2 regions of the Streptomyces sp. NPDC002795 genome follow, and region 2 is predicted to be linked to the other one. Evidence: riboswitches for the same ligand, from Rfam matches in the RefSeq annotation. Region 2 holds a riboswitch; the other holds the start of a gene.
The links. Region 2 has a riboswitch for glycine ahead of gcvP (aminomethyl-transferring glycine dehydrogenase). Riboswitches for the same ligand answer to the same signal wherever they lie in the genome.
Positions count from the first base shown of each region.

Region 1: linked by a shared signal. The riboswitch ahead of gcvT (glycine cleavage system aminomethyltransferase GcvT) and the one ahead of gcvP (aminomethyl-transferring glycine dehydrogenase) in region 2 are both predicted to bind glycine.

Region 1 is NZ_JBIAQB010000013.1:44,141-56,010, forward strand. It holds gene ACFYWS_RS32855 (FHA domain-containing protein) at 1-793, opposite strand, end outside; gene ACFYWS_RS32860 (L-serine ammonia-lyase) at 917-2,287, opposite strand; gene glyA (serine hydroxymethyltransferase) at 2,450-3,712, opposite strand; gene gcvH (glycine cleavage system protein GcvH) at 3,721-4,098, opposite strand; gene gcvT (glycine cleavage system aminomethyltransferase GcvT) at 4,163-5,287, opposite strand; glycine riboswitch at 5,444-5,542, opposite strand; gene ACFYWS_RS32880 (AAA family ATPase) at 5,721-6,323, shown strand; gene ACFYWS_RS32885 (enhanced serine sensitivity protein SseB) at 6,397-7,221, shown strand; gene ACFYWS_RS32890 (enhanced serine sensitivity protein SseB C-terminal domain-containing protein) at 7,349-8,137, shown strand; gene ACFYWS_RS32895 (ABC transporter permease) at 8,429-9,433, shown strand; gene ACFYWS_RS32900 (ABC transporter substrate-binding protein) at 9,549-11,321, shown strand; gene ACFYWS_RS32905 (ABC transporter permease) at 11,465-11,870, shown strand, end outside.
Region 2 is NZ_JBIAQB010000003.1:3,308-15,177, reverse strand. It holds gene ACFYWS_RS09360 (hypothetical protein) at 1-565, shown strand, start outside; gene ACFYWS_RS09355 (DUF5999 family protein) at 944-1,144, shown strand; gene gcvP (aminomethyl-transferring glycine dehydrogenase) at 1,196-4,081, opposite strand; glycine riboswitch at 4,267-4,363, opposite strand; gene ACFYWS_RS09345 (PRC-barrel domain-containing protein) at 4,487-4,861, shown strand; gene ACFYWS_RS09340 (DNA polymerase IV) at 4,804-6,240, opposite strand; gene ACFYWS_RS09335 (MerR family transcriptional regulator) at 6,287-6,907, opposite strand; gene ACFYWS_RS09330 (bifunctional nuclease family protein) at 7,101-7,574, opposite strand; gene ACFYWS_RS09325 (MerR family transcriptional regulator) at 7,661-8,389, opposite strand; gene ACFYWS_RS09320 (FHA domain-containing protein) at 8,417-9,328, opposite strand; gene ACFYWS_RS09315 (DUF881 domain-containing protein) at 9,451-10,395, opposite strand; gene ACFYWS_RS09310 (small basic family protein) at 10,401-10,733, opposite strand; gene ACFYWS_RS09305 (DUF881 domain-containing protein) at 10,730-11,635, opposite strand; gene ACFYWS_RS09300 (sugar phosphate nucleotidyltransferase) at 11,724-11,870, opposite strand, start outside.

The sequences.
Region 1 (11,870 bases), on a different contig from region 2:
CATGGTCCCCGGCTGCGCTCTTCTCGTGCTCGACCGGGTCGAACCGCTCCGGCACGAGGCGGATGCGGTCCGGTTTCTCGTTGGCCATCTCCAGGAGCGTGTCCTCCACGTAGGCGATCCGGATGTTGCGCGGCTGGTGACCGCGGATCGAGTCCGGGCCCGCCGGCCACATCTCGCTGTACGCGCCGTCCTTGAACAGCCGCTCCTGGACCTCCTGGGGAAGGCCCAGGTACTGACGGCTCTGCACCGTGACGACCTGCATGCGCCGGACGTTGCCCTGCGTCGCGTCCTTCCAGACGACCCTGTCCCCGGCCCGGGTCCAGCGGCCGTCGTAGATCGTGACGGCGGCCCGGGGACCGAGCAGGGACTCCAGGAGCAGGGCGAAGGCAAGCCCCACAGGACCGCCGCCCGACACCGTCACCTTGAGCACCGGGACCGGCTGCTCGGCGGGAGGCGGCGTGAGGGCCTCCAGGACGGAGAGATCCATGATGGTCTCCATCGGTCCGGCCGCCTCGAAGCAGAACGTCTCGTCACCGATCGTGATGACATCGTCGGGCTGGAGCACACGCGAGGTCATGCGCTCCCCGTTGACGTATGTCCCGTTGCTGCTTCCCAGGTCATAGAGCATGAATCCATGGCCCTCGCGGCGTACCTCGGCATGGAACCGGGAGATGCTCGCGTCGCGGATCACCACGTCGTTCGCGGGCTTGCGGCCGAACGTGAGGGGCTTCGCTCCGATGCCGAATCGCTCTCCGGCCAGGGAACCTTGACGGCTGACTATCTCAGGAGGCATGAGTCCTCGGATTCCATTCATCCAACGAGCCAGGACCGTGCGGCGAGGGCGGCCGGAGCCCGGCCGCCCTGCCCGTACGTCAAAGCTAGAGGCGTCGACGAATTCGGGAACCCCCTGGCGGCCTCAGCACTCGATGATGTTCACCGCGAGCCCGCCGCGCGCCGTCTCCTTGTACTTCACGCTCATGTCCGCCCCCGTGTCCCGCATCGTCTTGATGACCTTGTCCAGGGACACCTTGTGCGAGCCGTCGCCGCGCAGGGCCATCTTCGCGGCCGTGACGGCCTTGACCGCCGCCATGCCGTTGCGCTCGATGCACGGGATCTGGACGAGGCCGCCGACCGGGTCGCAGGTCAGGCCGAGGTTGTGCTCCATGCCGATCTCGGCCGCGTTCTCGACCTGTTCCGGGGAGCCGCCGAGCGCCTCCGCGAGGGCGCCCGCCGCCATCGAGCAGGCGGAGCCGACCTCGCCCTGGCAGCCGACCTCGGCGCCGGAGATGGAGGCGTTCTCCTTGAAGAGCATGCCGATCGCGCCCGCGGTGAGGAGGAGGCGGATCACGCCGTCCTCGTCGGCTCCCGGCACGAAGTTCACGTAGTAGTGCAGGACCGCGGGGATGATGCCGGCCGCGCCGTTCGTGGGGGCCGTCACGACCCGGCCGCCCGCCGCGTTCTCCTCGTTGACCGCCATGGCGTAGAGCGTGATCCACTCCATGGCGAGGGCCAGCGGATCGCCCTCGGCGCGCAGCTTGCGGGCCGAACTCGCCGCGCGGCGGCGGACCTTGAGGCCGCCGGGCAGGATGCCCTCGTGGGACATGCCGCGGGAGACGCACGCCTGCATGACGCGCCAGATGTCGAGGAGGCCGGAGCGGATCTCGTCCTCCGTGCGCCAGGCCTTCTCGTTCTCCAGCATCATCGCCGGGATGGACAGGCCGGTCTCCTGTGCGAGGCGGAGCAGCTCGTCGCCGGTGCGGAAGGGGTACTTGAGGACGGTGTCGTCGGGGACGACCGGGTTCTCGCCGTCGACCGCGGCCTCGTCGACCACGAAGCCGCCGCCCACCGAGTAGTACGTCTTGGTGAGCAGCTCCTTGCCGTCGGCGTCGTACGCCCACAGCGTCATGCCGTTCGCGTGGTACGGGAGGGCCTTGCGGCGGTGCAGGATCAGATCGTCGTCGTACGAGAAGGTGATCTCGTGCGCGCCGAGGAGGTTGAGGCGGCCCTGGCCCTTGATCGTCTCGACCCGCTCGTCCGCCGACTCGACGTCGACGGTGCGCGGGGAGTCGCCCTCAAGGCCGAGCAGTACCGCCTTCGGGGTGCCGTGCCCGTGCCCGGTCGCGCCCAGCGAGCCGTACAGCTCGGCGCGGACCGAGGAGGTGTGGGCCAGCAGGCCCTCGTTCTTCAGGCGCCGCGCGAACATGCGCGCCGCGCGCATCGGGCCGACCGTGTGCGAGCTGGACGGGCCGATGCCGATCGAGAACAGGTCGAAGACCGAGATGGCCACGGTGGGACTCCAAAGGTGGTGGTAGACGCCGTTGTCTGCCGGACAAGCGAGAGTGCGGTGGAAGCGGCCGGGGCACCGTGCTCACTGGTGATATTCCTGGTTCCAGTGTGCGCGGTGCCCCGACAGGACGTACCTACGAAAGGGTACGTAATCCGGGCCGAATTACTTCAGGCCGGGGTACAGCGGGTGCTTGTCGGCCAGAGCGGTCACTCGGGCCTTCAGCGACTCGGCGTCGTACGACGGCTGAAGCGCGAGCGCGATCACGTCGGCGACCTCGCGGAAGTCCTCGGCGGTGAAGCCGCGGGTGGCGAGGGCGGGCGTGCCGATCCGCAGGCCGGAGGTGACCATCGGCGGGCGCGGGTCGTTCGGGACCGCGTTGCGGTTGACCGTGATGCCGACCTCGTGGAGCCGGTCCTCGGCCTGCTGGCCGTCGAGCTCGGAGTCGCGCAGGTCGACGAGGACCAGGTGCACGTCCGTGCCGCCGGAGAGGACGTTGACGCCCGCTTCCCGTGACTCCGGGGTGGTCAGGCGCTCGGCGAGGATCTGGGCGCCCTCGATCGTGCGGGCCTGGCGCTCCTTGAAGTCCTCGGAGGCCGCGACCTTGAAGGAGACGGCCTTGGCCGCGATCACGTGCTCCAGGGGGCCGCCCTGGAAGCCCGGGAAGACCGCCGAGTTCAGCTTCTTCGCGAAGTCCTTGTTGCGGGCGAGGATGATGCCGCCGCGCGGACCGCCGAGCGTCTTGTGCGTCGTGGACGTGACGACGTCGGCGTACGGGACCGGGTTGGGGTGCAGGCCCGCGGCCACGAGGCCCGCGAAGTGCGCCATGTCGACCCAGAGCAGCGCCTCGACCTCGTCGGCGATGCGACGGAACTCGGCGAAGTCCAGCTGGCGCGGGTACGCCGACCAGCCGGCGATGATCACCTTCGGGCGGTGCTCCTTGGCGAGGCGCTCGACCTCGGCCATGTCGACCAGGCCCGCGTCGTCCACGTGGTACGGGACCACGTTGAACTGCTTGCCGGAGAAGTTCAGGCGCATGCCGTGCGTGAGGTGGCCGCCGTGCGCCAGGTCCAGGCCGAGGATCGTGTCGCCCGGCTTGGCGATGGCGAAGAGTGCGGCCTGGTTCGCGGAGGCGCCCGAGTGCGGCTGCACGTTCGCGTACTCGGCGCCGAAGAGCGCCTTCACGCGGTCGATGGCGATCTGCTCGGTGACGTCGACGTGCTCGCAGCCGCCGTAGTAGCGGCGGCCGGGGTAGCCCTCCGCGTACTTGTTGGTGAGGACCGAGCCCTGGGCCTCCATGACGGCGGCCGGGGCGAAGTTCTCCGACGCGATCATTTCGAGGGTCGACTGCTGGCGCTTCAGCTCGGCGTCGACCGCGACGGCGACCTCGGGGTCGAGCTCGTGCAGGGATTCGTTCAGTACGGACATCGGTGGGGTCAGCTCCCGGAGAACTCGGTGTACTCGTCGGCGGAGAGCAGGTCCTTCGGCTCGTCGGCCAGCCGGACCTTGAACAGCCAGCCACCCTCGAACGGGGCCGAGTTGACGAGCGCCGGGTCGTCGACGACGTCCTGGTTGATCTCGGTCACCTCGCCGCCGACGGGGGAGTACAGGTCGGACACCGACTTGGTGGACTCCAGCTCGCCGCAGGTCTCGCCCGCGGTGACGGTGTCCCCGACCTCGGGGAGCTGGACGAACACGATGTCACCGAGCGCGTTGGCCGCGTGCTCCGTGATGCCGATCGTGGCGACGCCGTCCTCGACGGCCGAGAGCCACTCGTGCTCCTTGCTGTAACGCAGCTGCTGGGGGTTGCTCATGATGCGAATTCTCCTGTACGCGGGAAGGTGCTGGTGACGGAGGGGGCGCCCGGACGGGCGGGGCCTACTTCTGGCGCTTGTAGAACGGCAGTGCCACGACCTCGTACGGCTCGTGCGTGCCGCGGATGTCGACACCGACACCCGCCGTACCCGCCTCGGCGTGCGCGGGATCCACGTACGCCATCGCGATCGGCTTGCCGAGCGTCGGGGACGGGGCGCCGGAGGTGACCTCGCCGATCACCTGGCCGTCGGCGACGACGGGCATCCCGGCGCGCGGCACGCGGCGGCCCTCGGCGATGAGGCCGACGAGCTTGCGGGGCGGGTTGGCCTCGGCCTTCGCGGCGGCGTCGCGAAGCGCGTCGTGGCCCACGAAGTCGTCCCCGTGTGAGGTCTTCTCGAACTTCACGACGCGGCCGAGACCGGCGTCGAAGGGCGTGAGGGACGTCGACAGCTCGTGCCCGTACAGCGGCATGCCCGCCTCCAGGCGCAGCGTGTCCCGGCAGGACAGGCCGCAGGGGATCAGGCCGTACTCGGCGCCCGCCTCGGTCAGCGCCTGCCACAGCTTCTCGGCGTCGGCGGGGGAGACGAACAGCTCGAAGCCGTCCTCGCCGGTGTAGCCGGTGCGCGCGATGAGCGCCTGCACACCGGCGACGGTGCCGGGCAGACCCGCGTAGTACTTCAGGCCGTCCAGGTCGGTGTCCGCGGAGGACGTGACGGACTTCACGATCGCCGCCGAGGCCGGGCCCTGCACGGCGAGCAGCGCGTACGCGTCGTGGTCGTCGCGGACCTCGGCGTCGAAGCCGGCGGCGCGCTCGGTGAGGGCGTCGAGCACAACCTGCGCGTTGCCCGCGTTGGCGACCACCATGTATTCGGTCTCGCCGAGCCGGTACACGATCAGGTCGTCGAGGATCCCGCCGTCCGCGCGGCAGATCATGGTGTAGCGGGCGCGGCCGGCGCCGACGGAGCCGATGTTGCCGACGAGGGCGTGGTTGAGCAGGTCCACGGCCTGCGGCCCGGTCACGGTGATCTCGCCCATGTGGGAGAGGTCGAAGAGGCCGGCCCTCGTGCGCACGGCGTTGTGCTCGTCGCGCTCGCTGCCGTAGCGCAGCGGCATGTCCCAGCCGGCGAAGTCGGTCATCGTCGCGCCGAGCGAACGATGCAGGGCGTCAAGAGATGTCGTACGGGTCATCAGTGGTGCTCCCGGGCATGACGGCGATGGCGGAGTCCCGTACGCGTACGGGACGCCCTCCCCATCTGTCATCGGAACCTGAGAGGTTCGCCCCGAGGGGCTTGCACCTTGGGTGGGGGCGTCACGTCACAAAGACGCCCCACTTTTCAGATCTGCCTCGCCCGCGCGGTACGGGGCCTGAGAGATTCAAGGGAGGAACTTGCTCCTTCGGCGCCCGGGTACTCGTCGTACCCGGAACTCTCCCGCGCGGATTCAAGCGGCCGGTATGCAGTTGCGGGCACATCATTGCATGCCCGTCCGACAGGGAAACCCCTTGAGGTGCATTACCTTCTCTTTACACTTGAGGGGCAAGGGTGACGTGACCGGAACGGGGAGGACGATCACGGTGCACAAAGCAGTGGCGGGGGCTTACGCGGTATCCGCTTCGGCGTCGGTGGTGGCGGGGGTGCGGATCCCCGGTCAGCGCTCGGTGCGGGACCTGCGCGGCCGTCGCGGGCACACACCGCGGCAGCTCGCCTTCGCGGCGGGCGACTTCGTCGTGCTCTCGGGCCTGCCGGGCAGCGGCAAGTCGACGCTGATGCGGCGGGCCGTCACCGAGATCCGGATCGATTCGCAGGACACCCGCGAGCGCTGGTCCGCGCGCATGCCGCGCTACCTGCCGTACGCGCTGTACCGCCCGGTGGTCCGCGTCGCGCACTACGTGGGGCTGCGCCGGGCGATGCGCTCGGGCATGAGCGTCGTCGTGCACGACTGCGGTACGCAGGCGTGGGTGCGCCGCTGGGTGATCCGCACGGCGCGGCGGCGCGGGGCCGCCGTCCACCTGATGCTGCTCGACGTACCGGCGGACACGGCACTTGAGGGGCAGCGGGACCGCGGCCGCGGGGTGTCCCGGTACGCCTTCGCGCGCCACCGCCGCGCGGTGGGCGCGCTCGTCAGCTCGACGGAGCGGGGGAACCTGCCGGCCGGGATGGAGTCGGCGGTGCTGCTCGACCGGGCGGCGATGGAGGCACTGGGAGGGATCACATTCGGCGACTGAGGCCGGGCCGTATGGACGAGTTAAAGTCGGCGGGCACCAGAAGCGGGCAGAACAGCAGAGGTTGATGGCAGTCATGGAGTTCCCAGGCACCCCGGAGCCGGGTCACGGTCTCGCCCAGGGGCACGAGGGCGGCTACGCCCACCCCTCGCAGGGCTGGCCCGCCAACGAGTTGGAGGAGGTCCTCGCCGCGGCTCTCGGCCAGGAGGCGGGCGCCTCCGCGGGCGGCAGGATCGTCGAGGTCCTCGGCCGCAGCCACGTGTGGATCCCGCTGCCGAGGGGCGGTTCGAACGCGAGCAGGGACCTCGACCTGCCGAGCCTGGAGATCGAGGGCCAGGCCTACGTCCCCGTGTTCAGCTCCGAGCAGCAGTTCATGGCGGTCACCGGTGGCCGGATGGACTGCACGGTGGCCCCGGCCGTGGAGTTCGCGCGCGGGCTTCCGCCGCAGGTCGGCATCGCGGTGAACCCGGACGGCACGGTCGGCGTGCCGCTGCCGCCGCCGGCCGTCGCCGAGCTGGCCCGCAGCGGTCGCACGGCGCTGGACGGCCCGGCGACGGGCGGCCGCGTGGTGCTGAGCGAGCCGGACTGGCAGGTCGACCCCATGGACTTCCTGGCCGCGGTCCGCGAGGAGTTCGACGGGCTCGGCACGGTACTGAGCGCCCGGCGCTGCCTCGCGACCGTGGAGGACGCGGAGCCGTCCCTGTTCATCGGCGTGGAGCTGTCGCAGGCCGTGGGCGCCCCGAGCGGTGCGGGGAACCTTCCGCTGGACGCGCTGGGGCGGGCGCTGGGCCGCGCGCCGGTGGCCTGGGCCGTCAACCTGGTGTTCCTGGACGTGACGCAGGACCCGGTCGCGGACTGGCTGCGTACACACGTACGGCCGTTCTACGTACGAGAAGGGTGACGGCGTCCGTCAAGTCGGTGTCAGTATCGCCGCTTAAGCTGGTTTCATGACGTGACCGGTCGGCGCTTCGCTTTCCGGCCACGTGTGGGACACGGACGTATTTGAAGAGCCGAAGGGGCGGTTACGGGTGAGCGCGTCGGGCACGGCCGCGGCCGGACAGGTCGAGCACATGCTGCGCCAGGTGACGCCGGGACGCTACGACGCGTACGAGGCGCTCCTCAAGGCCCTCGCCGACCCCGCGGCCGGGCAGGTCTGGATGCTGCTCTGGCACGGCCAGGCCGGCTCCCCGGACGCCCAGTACGGGAACATGGAGGTGGACGGCTTCTCGTACGCCCCGTGCGTCACCTCCGCCCAAGAGCTCTCGGCCTCCGGCTGGTCGCGGGCGTACGAGGTGGTGAGCGGGGTCGACGCGGCGCGCACGCTCTACCCCGACCACTACGGGCTCTGGCTGAACCCGCACGCGCCGGGTGGCGGCGTCGGCATCCCGTGGCTCGACCTGCGCCGCATCGCGGGCGGCCTCGACCGGCAGCCGGCGGGCCCGCTGAGGCTCTCCGAGCCCGCGATCGAGATCCCCCAGTTCTACGCGGTCCTGACGCAGAACGCGCACCGTACGACGGCGATCCGCTCGCTGCGCCGCGCCTGGGTCCAGCCCACGCTGGGCGCGCCCTACCTCGCCATCGGCCTGGACGTCTACGACACGTCCCCGGCGTCCGTGGACGCGGTCCGGGCGATGATGCAGCAGTCCATCCCGGCGGTCCCCGAGGGCCTTCCGGTCTCCACGGTCGCGATGTCGGACGAGTACGACCCGGTGGCGATGTGGCTGCGGCAAGCGCGGCCGTTCTATGACCGGGAGGCCCATGCGGCTCCCGCCGGGGGTGGGTACGGGTATCCGCCGCCGTACGGGGCGACGTACTGAAAGGCGCCCTCAAGCGCCGGGCGGGCTGGAACTGCGCGGCCGACCGCAACATGTCCGGTTCACCCCAACTGCCCCGCGTCCGCCCCCCGTTCACCGCAGTCCGGATAACGGAACACCCCAGCCTGCATCACGGTTAGGCATCCTTTCGCCGTCAAGTCTGGCAACAGATCACGCCCAGGTTGAAGACTCCCGCAGCAAGGGGCTTCGCCTCTGTGTACGACGGACTGAACCAAGCCGCCACAGCGGCAAGTGCGGGCCGGTCACCGCCGGTTGAGAGGGGTCCCTGCCACGATGACGGCACCAATGCACGACACGAGCGCGGAAGTGGAACCGAGCGCACCGGTCGAGCCCGCCAAGGGAGACGCAGACCGCAAGGTCGAGGGCCGGTCGCTCAAGCAGATCGCCTGGAACCGCCTGAAGCGCGACAAGGTCGCTCTCGGCGGTGGCATCGTTGTCGTGCTCCTGGTCCTGGTCGCGGTCTTCGCGCCGCTCATCGTCAGCCTGCTCGGCCACCCGCCGAACCAGTTCCACCAGGACAAGCTCGACCCGCTGACGAACCTGCCCCAGGGCGCGCTCGGCGGCGTGAGCAGCGACTTCCTCTTCGGCCTCGAACCGAACAAGGGCCGAGACGTCTTCAGCCGCATCGTCTACGGCGCCCGGATCTCGCTGCTCGTCGCGTTCCTCGCGGCGATCGTCGCCGTCGCGTTGGGCACCCTGTTCGGCATCATCGCCGGCTACTTCGGCGGGTGGATCGACGCGGCGATCAGCCGCGTGATGGACGTGCTGCTCTCGTTCCCGCAGCTGCTCTTCATCATCTCCCTGGTCTCGGTGCTGCCGGACGACCTGCTCGGCCTGACCGGCAGCGGGGTGCGCATCGCCGTACTGGTCCTCGTCATCGGATTCTTCGGATGGCCGTACATCGGGCGCATCGTGCGAGGGCAGACGCTCTCCCTGCGGGAGCGTGAATACGTCGAGGCGGCAAGGTCGTTGGGCGGTGGCTCGCGGCACATCCTGTTCCGCGAACTGCTGCCGAACCTGGTCGCGCCGATCGTCGTCTACATGACGCTCATGATCCCGACCAACATCCTCACGGAGGCGGCGCTCAGCTTCCTCGGTGCGGGTGTCCGGCCGCCCACGGCCTCCTGGGGCGGCATGCTCCGCGACGCCCTGGAGACGTACGAGCACGACCCGATGTTCATGGTCTTCCCGGGTGTCACGATCTTCATCACCGTTCTCGCGTTCAACCTCTTCGGCGACGGGCTGCGCGACGCCCTGGACCCGAAGGGCACCCGGTAACGCCGTACAAGTCCAACCGGCTTTCACCGAACTGCCCCTGCAGCACCGTCAGGTGGCTTGACTCCATGGTTCTCCGGCAGGTGTCCGGGACCGCGATCTCGGAGGTTACGAGAAAATGCCCACAGGTTCCTCGAAACGACGGCTTGCCGCCGGCGCCGCCCTCGTGGTCGCGGCGCTGGTGTCGACCACGGCGTGCGGTGGCGGAGACGGCGACGACTCCAAGGACTCGTCGAAGGGCGCCGGTTACGACGCCGCGTACAACAAGATCGCCAACCCTTCGAAGAAGAAGGGAGGCACGCTGCGCATGGTCGGCAAGCAGGACCTGGACTCCGCCGACCCGCAGCGCGCCTACTACGGCATGTCGTGGGACTTCATGCGGTTCTACACGCGCCAACTGGTGACCTACGCGCCCAAGCCGGGTGCGGCCTCCAACGAGCTGGTCGGTGACCTGGCCAAGTCCAAGGCCGAGATCTCCGACGACGGCAAGACGTACACGTACCACCTGCGTGACGGGATCACCTGGGAGGACGGCTCGCCGATCACCTCCAAGGACGTCAAGTACGGCATCGAGCGCATCTGGGCGACGGACACCATCACCGGTGGCCCGCAGTACCTGAAGCAGAACCTGGACCCCAAGGGCGAGTACAAGGGCCCCTACAAGGACACGTCCAAGGACAAGCTGGGTCTGAAGTCGATCGAGACGCCGGACGACCAGACCGTCGTCTTCAAGCTGCCGAAGCCCAACGGTGACTTCGAGCAGTTCCTCGCCATGCCGACCGGCTCGCCGGTCAAGCAGGAGAAGGACACGAAGACCAAGTACACCTCGCACCCGTTCTCCGCCGGCCCGTACAAGTTCCAGTCGTACAAGGCCAACAAGAAGATCGTGCTGGTGCGCAACGACAAGTGGAAGAAGGCCTCGGACCCGATCCGTGCCGCGCTTCCCGACAAGATCGACGTGACGATCTCCGCCAACCTGGAGGAGAACGACAAGCGCCTCATGGAAGGCGATTACGACCTGGACATGAACGGCACCGGCATGACCCAGTCGGGCCGTGTCACCGCAGTCCAGGACCACCGCGACAGCGTCGACAACATGCGGACCTCCTTCGTCCGCTACGTCGCCCTCGTGCACAAGGCCGAGCCGTTCGACGACGTCCACTGCCGCAAGGCCGTGTTCTACGGGACCGACTTCGCGGGCCTGCAGCAGACCCGCGGCGGCAAGCTGGCCGGCGGCGACATCGCCAACTCCACCCTGCCGAAGTCCATCAAGGGCCACAGCGATTACGACCCGTACGGGATCCTCGCCCGCAAGGGCAAGCCGGACGCGGCCAAGGCCAAGGCCGAGCTGAAGGAGTGCGGCAAGCCGAACGGCTTCTCCACGAAGATCACCGCCCGTACCAACAACCCGGGCGAGGTCGACACCGCCGAGGCGCTGCAGGAGCAGCTCGCCAAGGTCGGCATCAAGGTCGAGGTGGACTCCTTCGACGGAGCCGAGTCCGCCTCGGTCACCGGTTCCCCGAAGGTCGTCAAGTCGCGCGGCTACGGCATGATCATGAGCGGTTGGGGTCCGGACTTCCCGTCCGGCCAGGGCTTCGGCCAGCCGCTGTGGGACAGCCGCTTCCTCGCGCAGACCGGTAACTACAACGAGTCCGAGATCAACGACCCGAAGATCGACGGCCTGTTCGACAAGGCGATCGCGGAGACCGACACGGACAAGGCCGGCGAGATCTACAAGTCGCTCGACAAGCGGATCCTCGACCAGGCCGACTGGATGCCGTTCATCTACGAGAACAACATCACGTGGCGTGGCCCGCGTCTGACCAACGCCATGATGGCCGACGCCTACAGCGGTCGCTACGACTACGCCTCTCTGGGCGTCGTCAAGTAACACCCCTCCCGGATGGCGGAGTTGATCCGCCGTCCGGTTCGCCCCAGCCGCCGAAACCCGCCAGTCCGAAGGGCAGGTGATGGCCCCGGGCTGCGGTCGTGAACCCCCACAAGGGGCGCACGGCCGCCGCCGGGCCGCGCACAGTGCTTGCTTATCTCATCCGGCGCCTGTTCGCCGTTGTCATCATGGTGCTCGTCGTTCTGTTCGCGACCTTCACCATCTTCTTCATGCTGCCCAAATGGGCGGGCCAGGACATCGCCGTGCTCTTCGCCGGCAAGTCGTCCGGCGCCGAGCAGCTCGCGGGGATCCGGATCAAGCTGGGGCTCAACGACCCTCTGCTCGTCCAGTTCTGGGAGTTCGTCAAGGGCATCCCGATGGGACGCGACTACGCCAACGGCAATGACGTGACCCACTGCGGGGCCCCCTGCTTCGGGTACTCGTTCCGTTCGGAGGAACCCGTCTGGAACACCCTGAAGGACGCGCTCCCGGTCACCGGCGCGCTCGCGTTCGGCGCCTGTGTGCTGTGGCTCGTCGGCGGCGTCGCCACCG
Region 2 (11,870 bases):
CCCGCCCGCCCTGCGCAGCGTCCTCACGGCCCTCGGTTCCCCCACCGCCGTCCGCGAGGCACGCACCCCGTCCCTGCGCGCCGCACAGGGGCCCGCGACTCCCGAACTCCCGCTGCCTCTCCATGTGTTGGACCACATCACCGAGATCACCGGGCCATCCAGGGCCCGCCTGACCGGCTGGCGCTTCCTGATCCGCTGCGGGGAGCGCGCGGTGGCCGCGGCCGACACCATGCTGACTCCGGACGGCTGGGCCTTCTCGCACTTCTTCGAGGGCCCCTACATCAGGTCCACCGAACGGGCCCTGCGCCAGGCAGAATCACTGCCCGGCTCCTATCAGCCTCGGCTGCTGTCGGTGCCCGAGCTCTACATGCTCACGCTGTGGCTGCACGGTGAGCGCGCCGCCGACCCGGCGAGCGGCCAACCGGCGGCCGACGACATCCTCGTCCCACTGGCCCCGGCCCCGCCCGGCATCGCCCCGCACCGCCCGCACCGGGTGGCCGAGCTCCTGCCGGTCCTCACGCACCGCCTGACACCGACCCCGGCCACCGCCGGCCTGCTCGCCTGACCGGCCGGGGCCCGCCGACGGCCCCTGTCGCACGTGCCTGTGCCCCGAGACCGTCCGCCGTCCGGTCGCGGGGCACCGCCCTGCCCGAGCGGACTAGCCCGTACCGACCACTCCTAACCACCCGAAGGGAGAGTCGAGTTGGACTGAACCGTCCGCACGGGTGATGCGTCTGACACCCATAAGGACCGCTGCAAGGAAATCCCTGCGGATTGACGCCCACAGGGCAACACTGGGTTCCAGAACTCACGAAATCGGGGGGCGGCCATGAACAAGCCTTCAAGCCGCAGCACGACGGGCACCGCCGGCACCACCGGCACCGCCCGTCCAGCAAGCACAGCCCACGTCATCGAGATCACTTCGCAGCGAAAGATCCCATCCATGTGCCAGCACCAGCCAGCCTGCCCGACAGCGGAATCCGAGGACAGGGAAGCCGCGCTCCCTGTGGCTCACCACCCCGAGCAGGGGTGGAGCCTCCTCTGCAACGGGGTCCTGCTCTTCGAGGACACCGGCGAGCTGCTGCCCAGTGGCAGGATCATCGCCCCGCACCGCCCGCTGAGCACGGTGGTGACGGCGGCGTAGGGATCCGCTGAGCAGGACTGCGCGACCGACGGCCGCGCAGTCCCGAGTGGATCAGCCCTCGTAGGCGTCGAGCGGCGGGCAGGAACACACCAGGTTCCGGTCGCCGAACGCCTGGTCGATACGCCGCACCGGCGGCCAGTACTTCTCCGAAGCGACCACCCCGGCCGGGAAGACACCTTCTTCCCGGCTGTACGCGTGCTCCCACTCGCCGCCGAGCATCCCGGCCGTGTGCGGAGCGTTCCGCAGCGGGTTGTCGTCGGCCGCCCACTCGCCGGTGGCGACCCGCTCGATCTCGCCGCGAATCGCGATCATCGCGTCGCAGAACCGGTCGAGTTCCCCGATGTCCTCGCTCTCGGTGGGCTCGATCATGAACGTCCCGGCGACCGGGAACGACATGGTCGGCGCGTGGAACCCGTAGTCGATGAGCCGCTTGGCGACGTCGTCGATGCTCACGCCCGTCGCCTTGCTGAGTGGCCGCAGGTCGATGATGCACTCGTGCGCGACGAGCCCGCCCGGACCGTTGTAGAGCACCGGGAAGTGCGGCTCGAGGCGCTTGGCGATGTAGTTCGCGGAGAGCACGGCCACCTGTGTCGCCCGCTTCAGCCCCTCGCCGCCCATGAGCCGCACGTACGCCCAGGAGATCGGCAGGATCCCGGCGGAGCCCCACGGCGCCGCGGAGATCGGGCCGACGCCCGTCTCGGGGCCCGCGGCCGGCTGCAGCGGGTGGTTCGGCAGGTACGGCGCGAGGTGCTCGCGCACACCCACCGGGCCGACGCCCGGACCGCCGCCGCCGTGCGGGATGCAGAACGTCTTGTGCAGGTTCAGGTGCGAGACGTCGCCACCGAAGCGGCCCGGCTTGGCGAGGCCCACCAGGGCGTTGAGGTTGGCGCCGTCGACGTAGACCTGACCGCCCGCGTCGTGCACGGCGGCGCAGATGTCGGCGACGTGCTCCTCGAACACACCGTGCGTCGACGGATACGTGATCATGAGGACGGAGAGCTGCTCGGCGTACTGCTCGATCTTGGCGCGCAGGTCCGCGATGTCGACCTCGCCGTCGTCGGCGGTCTTGACGACGACGACCTTCATACCGGCCATCACGGCGCTCGCGGCGTTCGTGCCGTGCGCGGAGGACGGGATGAGGCAGACGGTGCGCTGCTCGTCGCCGTTCGCGCGGTGGTAGCCGCGGACGGCGAGCAGGCCGGCGAGCTCGCCCTGCGAGCCGGCGTTCGGCTGCAGCGACACCTTGTCGTAGCCGGTGACCTCGGCGAGCCGCTCCTCCAGCTCACGGATGAGCGTCAGGTAGCCCTGCGCCTGCTCGGCGGGCGCGAAGGGGTGCAACTGGCCGAACTCGGGCCAGGTGACCGGCTCCATCTCCGTCGTCGCGTTGAGCTTCATCGTGCAGGAGCCCAGCGGGATCATGCCGCGGTCCAGCGCGTAGTCGCGGTCGGCGAGCGACCGCAGGTAGCGCAGCATCGCCGTCTCGGAGCGGTACTGGTGGAAGACGGGGTGCGTCAGGTAGTCGTCCTCGCGCAGCAGCCCGCCCGGCAGCGTGTCCGCCGCCTCGGCGTCCAGGGCCTCGACGTCCGCGTCTACCCCGAACGCGCTCCACACGGCGCCCAGTTGGGCCCGCGTGGTGGTCTCGTCACAGGCGAGCGAGACGTGATCGGCATCCACGAGGCGCAGGTTGACGCCGCCCTCGCGCGCCGCGGAGACGATCTCGGCGGCCTTGCCCGGCACGCGCACGGTGAGGGTGTCGAAGTACGCGCCGTGCACGACCTCGACGCCGCCCGCGGTGAGCCCCGCGGCGAGCAGGGTGGCATAGCGGTGGGTGCGCCGCGCGATCGACTTGAGGCCCTCGGGCCCGTGGTACACGGCGTACATGCCGGCCATGACGGCGAGCAGCACCTGCGCGGTACAGATGTTGCTGGTCGCCTTCTCGCGACGGATGTGCTGCTCACGGGTCTGCAGGGCGAGCCGGTACGCCTTGTTCCCGTCGGCGTCGACGGAGACACCGACCAGGCGGCCCGGCAGCGAGCGCGCGAACCTCTCGCGCACGGCCATGTATCCGGCGTGCGGACCACCGAATCCCATCGGCACGCCGAAGCGCTGCGTCGTCCCGATGGCGATGTCCGCGCCGAGGTCACCGGGCGAGGTCAGCAACGTAAGAGCAAGAAGATCAGCGGCAACGGTCACCACGGCGCCCAGCTCGTGCGCCTGGTCGATCACGGGCTTGATGTCCCGCACGACGCCCGAGGCGCCGGGGTACTGCACGAGGACACCCACGACGCCGCGCTCGGCGACCTCGGCGGGGATGCCCTCGCTCAGGTCCGCGACGACGATCTCGACGCCGGTCGGCTCGGCACGCGTCTCGATGACGGCGATGGTCTGCGGCAGGGCGTCGGCGTCGACGACGTACACGCCGTTCTTGACCTTGCCGACGCGGCGCGACAGGGCCATCGCCTCGGCGGCGGCCGTGCCCTCGTCGAGCAGCGAGGAGCCCGAGGTGGGCAGGCCGGTCAGCTCGGCGACCATGGTCTGGAAGTTGAGCAGCGCCTCGAGGCGGCCCTGCGAGATCTCCGGCTGGTAGGGCGTGTACGCCGTGTACCAGGACGGGTTCTCCATCACGTTGCGCAGGATGACGGGCGGCGTGAACGTCCCGTAGTAGCCGAGGCCGATCATCGAGCCGAGCACCTGGTTGCGCTCGGCGAGCGACTTCAGCTCGGCGAGCACCTCGGCCTCGCTGCGGGCGGCCGGAAGGTCGAGCGCCTCGGCACTCTTGATCACATCGGGCACCGCGGCCGCGGTCAGCTCGTCCAGCGAGCCGTAGCCGACCTGCGCGAGCATCTTGGCCTGAGCGGCGTCATCGGGGCCGATGTGGCGCTGCTCGAAGGGGATTCCTCGCTCCAGCTGGGAGAGCGGAATACGGTTGGCTGTCATTGCGGAGGCCTCCTGGTCATTGCGACCTACGAGGGGCACCACGGCGCGGGTACCCGGACGGCCTCCCCCTCTGTCATCACAACCTGAGAGCTTCACCGGCCCACCCCGCGAAAACACGGAACGCACCGGCTTGCACCGTCGGTGAGAGCGGACACCGTGCACCCCGCTCTGCTTTCCAGAGTGACCTCGTCCGTGCGGTACGTGGGCCTGAGAGATTCCGGGGAGGATTTGCTCCTTCGGCGCCTTCCGACGACTGTCGGAGGACTCTCCCGCACGGGGTCAGCAGCCGTCTGCCAGCCTACCAGCGGCTACTTGCCCAGAGCCCCCGAGTGGCCGCCTTCCGTAATGTGCTCTTTCGTAGTGATGACAGACCAGTTGCGATCATCGCGATCAGTTGGAGGGCCCGTGCAGACCGACGTCGATCCGCGCAATCTGATCGGCCGCAAGGCGTTCGACCGCAACGGGGCCAAGGTCGGCACCATCGACGAGGTCTACCTGGACGACGCCACGGGCGTGCCGCAGTGGGCCGCGATACGAACCGGCCTGTTCAGCCGCGATGCCTTCGTCCCGCTCGAGCCCAGCGACTTCACGGACGGCACGCTGCACGTGCCCTTCGAACGCTCCCTGATCAAGGACGCCCCCGACTTCGGCGTGGGCCGCCATCTCTCCCCGGAGCAGGAACTCCAGCTCTACCACCACTACGGTCTGGACATCACGGCTCCTCAGTCGACCGACGTCACGTTCGGCAAGGTCGCCGGTTCGGAGGACGACCCGACCTGAGCCTCTTCGGCTCCTTCGACAAGCGGCAGCGGGTCCGCCGGCTCCAGCTCCGGGTCATCGACCCGGAACGTCCGCACCCGCCCCGGCACGTCCGCGTACGGCGTCTCGAACCGCACGGTCACCCGCCCGAGCCCGCTCCCCTGCACCCACCCGTGCCCGAACTCGGCATGCCGCACATCGTGTCCGGCCAGCCACTTCCGCTCCACGGGTATCGGCTCGGGCTCGGCCGCCTCCACGGACTCGACCGACCCCGGGCCCCCCTCCAGCTCCTCGGCGGCGGCCTCCTCCGCGGCAGCTTCCTCGGCTGCCGCGAACTGCGCGAACAGGTCCTCCTGCGTGAAGTCGGCGAGCCCGCTGACACCGACCCCCAGCAACCGCACGCCACCGGTCGTGTCCACGCTCTCCAGCAACCGCGCCGCGGCCTCCCGCACCACCCCAGGATCGTCCGTCGGCCCCCGCAGCGTCTCGGAGCGCGTCAGCGTCGAGAAGTCGTACCGCCGCACCTTGAGCACCACGGTCCGCCCCGAGCGCTCGGCCGCTCTCAGCCGCTCCACGCACCGGCCGGCGAGCCTGCGCACCTCCATCCGGACCCGCACCCGGTCATGGATGTCCACGTCGTACGTGTCCTCCACCGATACGGACTTGGAATCCCGCTCGGCGACGACGGGCCGCTCGTCACGAGCCAGCGCCATCTCGTACAGATGGCTCCCGTGCGCCTTCCCGAGGAGGCGCACCAGCTCGTCCTCGCCGGCCCCCGCGATCTCCTCCACGGTCTGAATCCCGGCCCGCCGCAGATGATCCGCCGTCGCGGGCCCTACGCCGGGCAGGATCCGCACGGACCGCGGCCCGAGCAGCGCGCGCTCGGTACCGGGGCGTATGAGCACGAGCCCGTCCGGCTTCGCCTCCTCCGAGCCGATCTTCGCGAGCATCTTGGACGCGGCGAGCCCCACGGACCCGGTCAGACCGGTCACGCGCCGGATGTCGGCCCGCAGCCGCCACCCCACGGCCTCCGCCGAAGCGGCGTCCCAGGCCGCCTCACCGGCCTCCAGATCGACGAACGCCTCGTCCAGGCTCAACGGCTCCACGAGCGGCGACAGGGCGCCGAGGAGCCCCATCACCTGCTCGCTGATCTCCCGGTAGAGCCGGAAGCGCGGCACCAGATAGGCGGCATGCGGGGCGAGCCTGCGCGCCTGCCCCATCGGCATCGCCGAGTGCACCCCGAACTTCCGCGCCTCGTACGACGCCGTGGCCACGACACCGCGCGGACCGAGCCCGCCCACGACGACCGCTTTCCCGCGCAGGCTCGGCTTCGCCGCCTGCTCCGCAGAGGCGTAGAAGGCATCCATGTCGAGATGCAGGATCGTGGGCGCGGTTCTCACATCACCGATGCTGCCCTACGCCACTGACAACGCGGCCGTACGGACCTCACACGGCCTTGCCGCGCCGCCTCGCGAGCTCGTCCGTGGGGTTCGGCGGCACGATCGTCTCGCCGGTGTCCACGCGCTCACCGTGCAACTGCGAGAGCGCGGCCTCCACGTCCCGCCAGACCACGCCCACGGCGATCCCGAAGACCCCCTGGCCGCCCTGGAGCAGATCGTGCACCTCGTCCGGCGACGTGCACTCGTACACGGTCGCGCCGTCGCTCATGAGCGTCATCCGCTCCAGGTCCCGGAAGCCGCTCTCGCGCAGATGCTGCACGGCCGTCCGGATGTTCTGCAACGAGACGCCCGTGTCCAGGAACCGCTTGACGACCTTGAGGACGACGACGTCCCGGAAGCTGTAGAGCCGCTGCGTCCCCGATCCGTACGCGGAGCGCACACTGGGTTCGACAAGGCCGGTCCTGGCCCAGTAGTCGAGCTGCCGGTAGGTGATGCCGGCCGCCGCACATGCCGTCGGCCCCCGGTATCCCAGCTGCTCGGAAGCGGCCGAGCCGCTCTCCCCCGCCACCGCAGGCACGGCCTGCGGGCGCTGCGGAGTGTGATCGGCCGCGCTGCCGTGAAACAGGTACGGACCGCCCGTCGCCGTACCGTCGCCGCTGCTTCTCACGCCGACCTCCTCATTGACCTGCCTTGTCGACGGTAGGCAGTCACAGGGGGTGCGTCAACGAACGCCACACTAGGCACGCCGAGTGATAATCACCCTAAGAGTGGTTTCCCGTGACCCACCGCCGGGAAAGGCTAGCCGAATGTCCCGAGGGCGCCGCCGCTCGACGGCCGGGGCCCGGCCGTCGGCCGGGCGGTCACTGACTGTTGGTGCCGAAGTCCTCGGGAGAGATCTGGTCGAGGAACTCGCGGAACTTCTCCACCTCGTCCTCCTGCTCGTCGGGGATCGCGATCCCCGCGTCATCCAGGACCCCGTCACTGCCGAAGATCGGCGTACCGGTGCGCAGCGCCAGGGCTATGGCGTCCGACGGGCGGGCACTGACCTCGACCCCGCTCGCGAACACCAGCTCCGCGTAGAAGACGCCTTCGCGCAGGTCCGTGATGCGCACTTCCGTGAGCTCCTGGCCGACCGCCTCAAGGACATCCTTGAAAAGGTCGTGCGTCAGCGGACGCGCGGGCGCCATGCCCTGCTGGGCGAAGGCGATCGCGGTCGCCTCCCCCGGTCCGATCCAGATGGGGAGGTACCGGTCGCCTCCCACTTCACGCAGGAGCACGATCGGCTGGTTGGAGGGCATTTCGACCCGGACACCTACGACGTCGAGCTCGTTCACACAGCAACCCTAGGACGTGCCCGGTCGGTTTGGGTAGTCGGGGATCCACCGAGGACCGGGCCATCGGTGCTCACCCGCGCCCACGATCAGGGCAGACGCACCCCAAGAGCGGTCTGCACAAGTGCCGAGTGCAGCTTCACCGTGAGTCCGGCCAGCTCCTTGGCACGGGCCTCGGCATGCGCCCGGGTCTGCGGGTTGCGGTGCACCTTCAACGGGGCCACCACCTGGTCCACCAGGCCGGCCTCACGGTCCGCGGCCGCCCGCATCACCCGCAGGTGCCGCGGCCCGATCCCGAACCGGGCCAGCTCGCCGATGAGCTCGGCGACCGACACGGCGGAGGCGTCGTAGCCACCGTCAGGCAGGGGCGTGAGGAGCCCGTACGACTCCCATTCGTCGAGCTCGTGCTCCTCGACGCCGACGGCGGCCAGCAATTCGTCCCGGCCGATCCGCGCGGCCGTCGGCACGTCGATGCCGTCCTCCGCGTCGCCGGGGCGTCCCGGCGAGGGCACGGTGAGCGTCTCACCGGGCTCCAGGGCGTCGAGCTGCTCCTTGATGACCTTCAGCGGCAGGTAGTGGTCCCGCTGCATGCGCAGGACATGGGCGAGCCGCTCCACGTCGTCCGGGCTGAACTTCCGGTAGCCCGACGGCGTGCGCCGGGGCTCGACGAGACCTTCGGACTCCAGAAACCTGATTTTGGAGATGGTGACTTCGGGAAACTCTTCTCGGAGCACGTTCAGTACGGTGCCGATGCTCGTCAGCCGACTGTCCGTGGTGGCGGTACCCCCTGGGGCACCGCCACTCGTCGTGTGCAGCATGGACCTTCCTGAAGGGTCGCGGACGGTTCAGATACCGCGCTGGCTCGCGTAGAACACCAGCCGGTACTTGCCGATCTGCACCTCGTCCCCGTTGTTCATCGTCACCGAGTCGATGCGCTCACGGTTCACATACGTGCCGTTGAGGCTGCCGACGTCGGCGACGGTGAACGAGCCGTCCTGCAGGCGACGGAATTCCACGTGACGGCGCGACACGGTCACGTCGTCCAGGAAGATGTCACTCTGCGGATGCCGCCCCGCGGTGGTCAGCTCGCCGTCCAGGAGGAAGCGGCTTCCCGAGTTCGGACCGCGCCGCACCACCAGGAGCGCCGAGCCCAGCGGCAGCGCGTCGACCGCCGCCTGCGCCTCGGGCGAGAGGGCCGGAAGCTGCGTCTGCCCCGTGGCCTCCGGGTCGTAGGACTCGAGGCCGGAGATGGAGATCGTGGACGTCGTCTCGGACGGCCCCTCCGGCGTCGCGCCGCTGCGCAGCGGCGCACCGCAGTTGGAGCAGAACCGGCTGTTCTCCCCGTTCTGGTTTCCGCACCTCGTACACACCAGGGCCGACATGGACGGATCCTCCTGCCGCGGCTGCCCCGCGGGGGCGTGGGACGCGTACGGGTCGGGGGAAAACCCTCCACCCGTACTTGAGGTTGACGGTTCTCCGAAACCTATGCGGCCGGAACCGGCAGGGTCAACAGACGACGCGCCCTGTCCGCCCGAATTGTCTCCGGCGACCTGGTCCCGGAACAGCGGGCGCTCACCCACCTGCGTCTCCGGCGTGTCTCCTTGCCGCGGCGCGCGATGACGGGCGTCCTCACGCGCACTCTTGCCGAACAACTTCGCAAACAACTTCACGGGCGATTCCCCTTGACCGAAACAGACCCGCCCGTGGGGCAGGACGAACCCTGACTGCACACATCGGCGTACATCGCGTACATCAATGACACGGACACCCTCACAACGTCCGTATCCGCCAAACAGTTTCCACCACGCGCACCACCCTTGCTGCGGCGACCCCCCGCAACCTCATGCCCTCGCACGGTATCCACCATGCACCCCCGGCTTCACTCCGAGGACGACCGAGCGTAATCAGGCCGTTGCGCCGATCGCAAGGCATCCACAACGATCTTGTTCGAGCGGCTCACGGCCACCGTGGCCTGCTCCTTCTCCAGCGTCTGCACCACACCCCCGGGGATGTTCAGGGCCGGCTCCAGGTCCTGCGGCTTGCCGATGACCTTGAACCGGTAGGGGCGGCTGATCTCGTGCCCGTCCACGCTGATCCCCTTCCCGCCACTGCCGTCCGTCAGATACGTGTTGGCCACGACGCGGACATCGTTCACCTGGATCGCCTCCGCGCCGGCGGCTCGCAGCTCCTGGACCGCGTCGAGCAGCATGTCCGCCTCCACGGCCCCCTTCGTGTCGGTGACGGTCATGGTGATCCCGGGACCCTGCGCGGCCGTCGTGCCCGCCAGAATGCCGAGCTGCTTCTGCTTCTCGGCCGTCTGCTTGCGGGCCTCGTTGGCCTGGTCCGAACTGTTCTCCAGCTCGGTGCGCTGGTCCACGAGACCTTGCTTCTCATCCTCAAGACGCTGAGTTCGATCATCCAGTTCATCGAGAATGCGAACGAGATCTTCCTGACGCGCACCGCGCAGGGCGCTGTTGTCGCTGGTGGACCGCACCTGAATGGCGAGCCCGAGCCCTAGGACGAACAGCAGCACAGCCATGATGAGCTGGGCACGCGACGCGCGCGGCGGCCACAGACCCTTCACGAGCCGCTGCCGCCCGGTCAGTTCGGGCTCGACCGAGTCCGGACCGGCCTCCGGGCGGACATCCGTGTCGGCCGGCTCCGGTTCGGGCACCTCGGGTTCAGCCGCTCGGCTCTCCGTAGGGGCCTCCGGGGGCAGCTCCTTGGGCAGTTCTTTGCGCAACTGGTCGGCCTCGCCGTCCGGTTGCCCGTTCCGCGCGTTCTCGCGGTTCTCTGCGTTCTCTTCGTTCTCGTTCTGACTCATCGGCCTCACGCCCGGAACACATGCCGCCGGATCGCGGCCGCGTTGGAGAAGATGCGGATGCCGAGCACCACGACGACACCGGTCGACAGCTGCGCGCCGACGCCCAACTTGTCGCCCAGGAAGACGATCAGCGCGGCCACGACGACGTTTGACAGGAACGAGACGACGAACACCTTGTCGTCGAAGATCCCGTCCAACATGGCGCGCAGCGCCCCGAACACCGCGTCCAGCGCCGCGACGACGGCGATGGGAAGGTAAGGCTCGACGACCGCCGGAACCTCGGGCCGGACGAAAAGACCGACCACGACTCCCACGACGAGGCCCAGTACGGCGATCACGATGTGCCCTTCTGCTCTGCTCTCGGCTGTGCTGTACGTACGATCACGCTGGGGGCGGCAGGAAGCTCGATGTCGTCCTGAACCGAAATGCTGGTCCTGACCCCGAAGTTCTCCTGCAGCGCATGCAGGTAGAGACCGTCGGGGCTGTTCTGGAACCGGGTGCTCAGCCGTTGCCCGTCCCCCACCGCGAGCACCGTGTACGGCGGCACCAGCGGCTTGTTGTCGACCAGTATCGCGTCACCCGCGGCCCTGATCGCGGACAGCGAGGTGAGGCGCTGACCATTGATGCTGATGGCCTCGGCGCCGGACTGCCAGAGGCCGTTCATGACGCGCTGCATGTCCCGGTCGCGTACGCGGCCGGTGTCGGAGAAGCCGTTGCTCTCGCGCGGACCGCTCCCGTCGCCCGTGGTGGCCGACTTGGCGTCGTCGACCACGAGCTTCACACCGGGTCCGTGCACGGGGACGGCGCCGGAGAGCACTCCGGCCAACTCCCCCTGCTCGCCACCGTGCTTCTTCAACGCCTCGCGCTGCATCTCCCCCACGCGCCCGCGCAGCGAGTCGACCTGCCCCTCCAGCTTGTCGGCGGACTCGGTCTCCTGGTCGATGCGGTCGATGAGCTCCTCGCGCTCCTTGGCCACCACCGGCGCGGCGACCCGGGCCTGCGCCGCACCCACCGTCACCACGAGCGCGGCGAGCACAAGTCCCGCCGCAAGACCCAGCTTCGCCCGCAACGTCTTCGGCAAACCGCTCTGCCCCAGCGCCTCTTTGCGCGCGGTGGCCTCCGCGTACCCGTCGTCCAGGCTGTGATCCATGACGTTGTTCAGCAGCGACATGGAGGCATCGGGGCGCGAGGGGCGCTCTGGGGTGCTCCGTTTGGGGGGCTGCTGCGGCATGCCGCACATCGTCCCACGTCGTGGCCACTGCCACCCAACGACCCCACTGCCCTGCTGCCCGACGCCCGAAAGAGGCGTCGAGCAGCAGGGATCCGGGTCAGCGCCCGGCGCTGTCCACGACCGCCGACCATTCGTCGAGCAGTTGCTGGGCCGAAGCGTCGTCCGGTCCTTCGGCCCACAGATGGGTGACCGCTTCGGCCGGGTCGGGCAGCACCATCACCCAACGCCCGTCGGCCTCCACGAC